3 regions of the Streptomyces sp. NBC_01471 genome follow, and region 1 is predicted to be linked to each of the others. Evidence: riboswitches for the same ligand, from Rfam matches in the RefSeq annotation. Region 1 holds a riboswitch; each other region holds the start of a gene.
What was found. Region 1 has a riboswitch for cobalamin ahead of OG285_RS28555 (cobalamin biosynthesis protein). Riboswitches for the same ligand answer to the same signal wherever they lie in the genome.
Positions count from the first base shown of each region.

Region 2: it holds a riboswitch for cobalamin, as region 1 does, so the genes downstream of both, metE (5-methyltetrahydropteroyltriglutamate--homocysteine S-methyltransferase) here and OG285_RS28555 (cobalamin biosynthesis protein) in region 1, are expected to answer to the same signal.
Region 3: it holds a riboswitch for cobalamin, as region 1 does, so the genes downstream of both, cobN (cobaltochelatase subunit CobN) here and OG285_RS28555 (cobalamin biosynthesis protein) in region 1, are expected to answer to the same signal.

Region 1 is NZ_CP109450.1:6,383,047-6,385,304, forward strand. It holds partial or broken gene OG285_RS28550 (cobyric acid synthase) at 1-340, opposite strand, end outside; gene OG285_RS28555 (cobalamin biosynthesis protein) at 337-1,266, opposite strand; cobalamin riboswitch at 1,387-1,528, opposite strand; gene OG285_RS28560 (hypothetical protein) at 1,670-1,933, opposite strand; gene OG285_RS28565 (anion permease) at 1,953-2,258, opposite strand, start outside.
Region 2 is NZ_CP109450.1:388,101-390,358, reverse strand. It holds gene metE (5-methyltetrahydropteroyltriglutamate--homocysteine S-methyltransferase) at 1-1,213, opposite strand, end outside; cobalamin riboswitch at 1,374-1,598, opposite strand; gene OG285_RS01630 (hypothetical protein) at 1,943-2,258, shown strand, end outside.
Region 3 is NZ_CP109450.1:7,797,747-7,800,004, reverse strand. It holds gene cobN (cobaltochelatase subunit CobN) at 1-1,266, opposite strand, end outside; cobalamin riboswitch at 1,303-1,453, opposite strand; gene cobG (precorrin-3B synthase) at 1,561-2,258, shown strand, end outside.

The DNA.
Region 1 (2,258 bases):
CGAGCAGCGATTCCTGGCGGCCGCCGTGGTAGCCGCGGGCGCTCATCTCGCCCACCGGCTTCCCCATCAGCACGACCTGGCTCGACCGGTCGCTCCCCGGCTTGAGCAGCACCGGGTTCATCAGCGCCGTGGGCTCGACCCGCGCCGCCTGCGCCTGCATCGCCTGGGCCCGCCCGATCTCCGCGCCCTCGCGGGTGACGAACGAATTGAGCGACATGTTCTGCGCCTTGAAGGGGGCGACCTTCACACCCTGGCGCACCAGCCACCGGCAGATGCCCGCCGTGACCACGCTCTTCCCCGCGTCCGACGTGGTTCCGGCCACCAGTAGTCCGCCACTCATCCGCGCACCTTCCTCACCACGAGAGCTGCCGCGAGCGCCAGCAGGGACACCCGGCGCGACAGCCGCACCGCGCGCTCGATGTCGCCGGCGGCAACGGGCCGGCCGCCGGCGTTCAGTACCGCCCGGTGCTCGACCCGGCCGCCGTACGCGAGGGTGCCGCCGAGCCGTACGCCCAGCGCGCCCGCGAACGAGGCCTCCACCGGGCCCGCGTTGGGGCTCGGGTGGCCGCCCGCGTCCGACCGCCAGGCCCGCAGGGCGCCGCGCGGGTCCTCGCCCGCGAGCACCGCGAGTACGGCGGTGAGCCGGGCGCCCGGCCAGCCGGCCAGGTCGTCGAGCCGGGCGGATGCCCAGCCGTACCGCAGATGACGGGGGGACTTGTGGCCGACCATCGCGTCCAGGGTGTTCACCGCCCGGAACCCGGCGAGACCGGGCACCCCGGCCAGGGCGCCCCAGACCAGTGCGCCCACCACCGCGTCGGAGGTGTTCTCGGCCACGGACTCCACGACGGCCCGCGCGATCTGCTGCGCGTCGAGCGCCTGCGGATCGCGTCCGCACAGATGCGGCAGCCGCTCCCTGGCCGCCTCGACGTCTCCCGCGGCCAGCGCGTCGCCCACCGCGCGGGCCTCACGCCCCAGCGAAGTGCCGCCGACGACGGCCCAGGTGGCGGCGGCGGTCAGCGCGACACCCGCCGCGGGCCGGCCGCGTACGGCACGTCCGGCCAGTACGGCGGCGCCCGTCGCGCCCCCGGCGCAGACCGCGGTGTGCAGGGCGCCCCACCCGCGGTGGTCGCGCCAGAGCCGGCGCTCGACGGCGGCGGCGGCCCGCCCGAAGGCGGCGACGGGGTGCCCGCGCCGGGGGTCGGCGAAGAGGAGGTCTGCCAGGAGGCCCGTGGTGGCGCCGTACACGAAGACACGCTCGGCACGCATGGGTCAGCAGCCCGGTATGCCTCGGCGGGCCCGTTCAGCAGCCGTACTCGGAGCGTCGGGCGGTTCGGGCAGCAGGCGGCCGCGCATGGCGTAGTCCTCACTCAGGGTGTCCGCGCCCTGGTTCGACGTGACCGGCGGTGAGAGTTCCTGGCTCCCGGGGTGCGACCCCCGGTGACAGTGGCGGGACCGCGCCGGATTCGCACCGGACTTCCTCTCCTGCCGCCGTATTGGCCCCGGAAGTCCACCACGGTCGGCGAACACCCGTCAACTCACCCTTGACCTGCGACGGGGCCGTGTGCGGAGCCCCACACGGGCCGCTCACACGGGCCGCCCGCCCGGCGGCCGTTGGCGGGCCGCCGGGCGGGCGGGGTGACGCGGTCGGTGGTGCGGGGCGGCGTGGTGGTCAGGCGACGATCAGATAGATCCCGTACGCCACGGCCGCCGCGCAGAGCGCGAAGCAGGCGTACGAACCGGCCCGCGCGGCCGGCGCCGGGCCCCGGCCCGCACCGGCAGGTGTCGCGGCGGCGGGTGCGGTGGCGCTGCCTGCCTCCGGCGCGGGCCTCCGCGCGAGGCCCACCACGCCGAGGGTGAACAGGCCCACCAGTCCGACGGTGGCCACGAGGCTGACGCCGAAGACGGTGCCGAGTGCTGCCCAGTCGATGTCCATGCTGCGGTGTCCTTCTCCTTCAGACCGTGGCGGGCCGGGTGGGCTCCGGTGCGGCGCCGACCGGTGCGGGGATGGTGGTGCGGAGACCGTCGGAGACCGCGCCGGCCGGCGGCGGCGGGGTGACGGCCGCGACGGCCGCGGTCACCACACCCGGGGGCTCGTCCGACCCGGCAGGATCGTCGGGGGTGACACTGTGCTGGCCCACCGGCCTGCGGCGGGAGAGCGACCAGATGACACCGGAGCCCGCGATCAGCAGGACGGCGACCGCGCCGATGCCCCAGGGGCCGCGGCCGGTCAGATACTCGGCGCCCGCGCCGACGATCGC
Region 2 (2,258 bases), 6.0 Mb from region 1:
GGTCGCGGGTGATCGCCGAGCCTGCCCGGGAGGCCAGGTCGGCGCGGTTGGCGGCCAGTTCGGCCGCGATGGCACCGGTCCCCTGGGTGAGCCCCTTGGCGAGGGTCGCGATCTCCGCGGTCTTCTGCCGGGCGAAGGCGAGCCAGCGCAGGATCTGCGGGTCGACGTCCCGTTCGGCGGATGCGTCGAGCGGCACGTGGAGGAGCGAGCAGGAGGCGGATACGTCCACCCGGTCGGCCAGCCCCAGCAGGGTTCCCAGCGTGGCGAGCGACTTCTCCAGGTCGTTGGCCCAGATATTGCGCCCGTTGACCACACCGGCGACAAGGCGCTTGCCGGGGAGTCCGCCGATCGCGGCCAGCGCGCCGAGATTGGCCGCCGCAGCTTCGGTGAAATCGAGCGCCAGGCCTTCCACCGGGGCCTTGGCCAGGACGGGAAGCGCGTCGCCGAGCCGGTCGAAGTAGGACGCGACCAGCAGCTTGGGACGGTCGGTCAGCGAGCCCAGTTCACGGTAGGCGCGTGCGGCGGCGTTCAGATCGGCGGGGGTGCGGTCCTGGACGAGAGCCGGCTCGTCCAGCTGGACCCACTCCGCGCCTGCCGCACGCAGATCGGCGAGGACCTCGGCGTAGACGGGCAGCAGCCGGTCCAGCAGGGTCAGCGGTTCGAAGTCCGCCGCGACGCCCGGCGCCGGCTTGGCCAGCAGCAGATAGGTGACCGGGCCTACGAGTACGGGACGGGCGGTGAGGCCGAGTGCGGTCGCCTCCCTGAGCTCCCCGGTCTGCTTGGTGGAGTCGGTGGTGAACACCGTGTCCGGGCCCAGTTCGGGCACCAGGTAGTGATAGTTGGTGTCGAACCACTTGGTCATTTCGAGGGGCGCCACGTCCTGGGTGCCGCGTGCCATCGCGAAGTAACCGTCGAGCGCGTCGGTTTCGACGGCCCCGCGGTGCCGCTCCGGGACCGCGCCGACCATGACACTGGTGTCCAGCACGTGGTCGTAGTACGAGAAGTCACCGGTGGGCACCTCGTGGATGCCGGACTCCGCCAGGCGCTGCCAGTTCGACCGGCGCAGACCTGCGGCGGTCTCGCGCAGTTCGTCGGCGCTGGTGCGGCCCTTCCAGTAGCCCTCGATGGCTTTCTTCAGTTCCCGGTTCGGGCCCTGGCGGGGGTAGCCGTACACGGTGGCCCGTGCTGCCGCGGCTGCGGACTTCGCTGTCACGGAAATCTCCTTCGCGAGATGACTCCTTGAGATCCCGGTGACGGGACGCGAACGCGAAGGGGTGACGAACCGGACGGTCCACGCGTGCCACGAGGCACGGTCGTCCGCCGGTATACGCGCCGACCCGCCCACGAGGTCACCGGGATGTCCGTACGCGATCGGTCGCGCACGGGCAACGGGCAGGTCTTCGGACTTGCGGGCGCGGTCACCCTCGGAAAGGGTTTCCCTCTACTGGCCGTCGCTTCCCAGGCCCGGCCGGGCCCAGTGCGTATGACGGCGGTCGTTCCCACTTACCGCTGCGGGGCAGTCCCGGATTTCCACCGGGTTCCCTCTTACGACGCATCCCGTCTGGCGGACGGGGCGAACCAGTTGCACCAGCCAGCCTAGAGGGAGACGTCCTTCCGCGGAGGCGTCCGCCCACATTGCGGACGGTGACGTGAGACACGGAGGACGACCGCGTACATCCTGGTCCGCCGCAGCGGAGCGGGGCTCGTGCCGGGCCGGATCGCCGGCTTCCGTCAACCGTTCGGTCCACGCCATCGGCCGTGCCATGGCGGCTGGATGGCTCACATGCGCCTATCCCGTGATCATTCGGGATGATACTGGGCAGGTGCTATCCGCCGTGCGCCCTGCCCCGGACTGCCTTCCGGCCCGGGCCGCCGGCGACCCAGGGCGACCCGGCCGTGCAGACAGTACGGTCCACGCCCCGAGACGGACGGAGCTCTCACGATGAAACGCCTCACCAGGACCGCGACCGCGGTGTCAGCCGGACTGCTGCTGCTCGGAACGCTCGGCACCGCCACGGCCACGGCCGCGACGGGCGTTCCCAGGGATCCCGGTGGTGTCCTCGGTCCGAACGGTTACAAGGGCATTCAGCTCGGACAGTCCGAACGCGATGCGGAGAAGACCGGTCTGCTGGTGAACAAGCAGACATCCCCCGGGTGCGACTTCTACCGCCTCGCTCCCAGCGAGGGCAAGCCGAACCTCGGCGGCGGCGTCTTCGTCGAGCCCCGCAAGGGCGTGGTGGTGATCACCGGGACGAACC
Region 3 (2,258 bases), 1.4 Mb from region 1:
CCAGCGCCGGTAGTCGGCGGCGGGGATACGGACGGGGTTCCGGGCGAGCTGCTCATCGGTGAGCCACTCCTGGTCGTGGCCGCCGGCCTCGATCAGCGCGCGGATCAGTTCGTCGCCGTCACCGGAGGCGAGACCGGGGACGTCCCGCGGACCGAAGTCGTACCCCTGGTCGCGGAGCCGGCGCAGCAGGGCGACGGCGCTCGCGGGGGTGTCCAGGCCGACGGCGTTGCCGATCCTGGAGTGCTTGGTGGGGTACGCGGAGAGCACCAGGGCCAGGCGTTTGTCGGCGGGGGCTATGTGCCGCAGCCGCGCGTGGCGCACGGCGATCCCGGCGACGCGGGCGGCCCGTTCGGGGTCGACGACATAGGCGGGGAGCCCGTCCTGGTCGATCTCCTTGAAGGAGAAGGGCACCGTGATCAGCCGGCCGTCGAACTCGGGTACGGCGATCTGGCTGGCCGCGTCCAGCGGCGACACGCCCTCGTCGTTCTCCTCCCAGACGGCCCGTGAACCCGTGAGGCAGAGCGCCTGGAGGATGGGGACGTCCAGGGCGGTGAGGGCGCCCGCGTCCCAGGACTCGTCGTCGCCCCCGGCGGAGGCCTGGGCGGGCTTCGTTCCGCCGGCGGCCAGGACGGTGGTCACGATGACGTCCGCCGCGCGCAGCGTTTCGATCAGCTCCGGCTCGGGGGCGCGCAGCGAGGCGACGTAGAGCGGCAGGGCCCGGCCCCCGGTGTCCTCGACGGCCTCGCAGAGGGCGGCCACGAAGGCGGTGTTGCCGCTCATGTGGTGGGCCCGGTAGTAGAGCACCGCGACAGTCGGCCCGTCCGTGGTGCGGGCGGTGCGGTCCAGCGGGCCCCAGCTGGGCGCGGGCGCCGGGGGCTCGAAGCCGTGGCCGGTGAGGAGCACGGTGTCGGAGAGGAAACGGGCGAGCTGGTCGAGGTTGGCGGGCCCGCCGTGTGCCAAATAGGCATGGGCCTCGGCGGCGATTCCGACCGGGACGGTCGACGCCTCCATCAACTGGGCGTCGGGGGCCTGCTCGCCGGTGAGGACGACGACCGGGCGCCCGTCCGCCAGGAGCAGGTCGAGGCCCTCCTGCCAGGCGCGGATGCCGCCGAGGAGGCGTACCACGACCAGGTCGGCGCCTTCGAGGAGCGCGGGCAGGTCGGTGAGCTGGAGGCGGGCCGGGTTGGCGAAGCGGTAAGCCACCGGGCCGTCAGCGGCACGGGCGCTGAGCAGGTCGGTGTCGGACGTCGACAGGAGCAGGAGCATGCGGCGTCAGGCCTTCCTCGGGGTGTCCACGCCCCGGGCGGTGGTCAGGACGGCGGGAGTTCCTGGCTCACCCGGCTCGGAAGCCGGGCTCACAGTGGCGGGACCGCGCCGGAATCTCACCGGGCTTCCTCCCCTGTCGCCGTCTAGGCGATTGCGGGCCGAACGGCCCGTCGCCAAGCATAGTAACGACCTTGACGGGCGACCGGCAGTGGGCCACCGGGTCCGCCCGCGGCGCACCCGGTCCTTACGAGCCGTCGCATCGGTGCAGGACATGGGCCTTGCGGACTGGTCGGTATGCTCGCCGCCATGCCCCTCTCCTCCGCACCTCCGCCTCCACGGGAGCCGGCCGCCCGCCGTGACCGCGGTGACGCGTGTCCGGGCAGCCTGCGCCTGCACACGGCGGCCGACGGCGCGCTGGCGCGGGTCAGGATCCCGGCGGGCGTACTGACGGTTTCGCAGGCCGGGACGCTGCTGGACGTGGCGCGGCGGCTGGGCGACGGGGCGCTGCATCTGACGTCGCGCGGCAATGTGCAGCTGCGCGGGCTGGCCCCGGACCGGGGCCAGGAGCTCGCCGAGGTGTTCGCGGGCGCCGGGCTGCTGCCCTCGGTACGCCATGAGCGGGCCCGCAATGTCGTGGCCTCCCCGCTGTCCGGCCTCGACGGGCGGGGAGCGGCCGATGTCCAGCGCTGGGCGCGGGAGTTGGACGCACTACTCTGTGGCTGCGAGGCGGCCGCGGAGCTGTCGGGCAGGTTCCTGTTCGCGCTCGACGACGGCCGCGGTGACGTGGCCGGGCTCGGCGCGGATGTGACGTTGATCGCTTCTTCGGGCGCCGGTGCGCTGCTGTGCGCCGGCGATGCGCGGGAGACGCTGGCGGTGCCGGCCGAACACGCGGCCCGCTGTGCGCTGCTGGCGGCCGAGACCTTCCTGAGCACAGCCCGTGCCGCCGGAACCGGCGCCTGGCGCGTGGCGGAACTGCCCGGCGGACCGGCGGC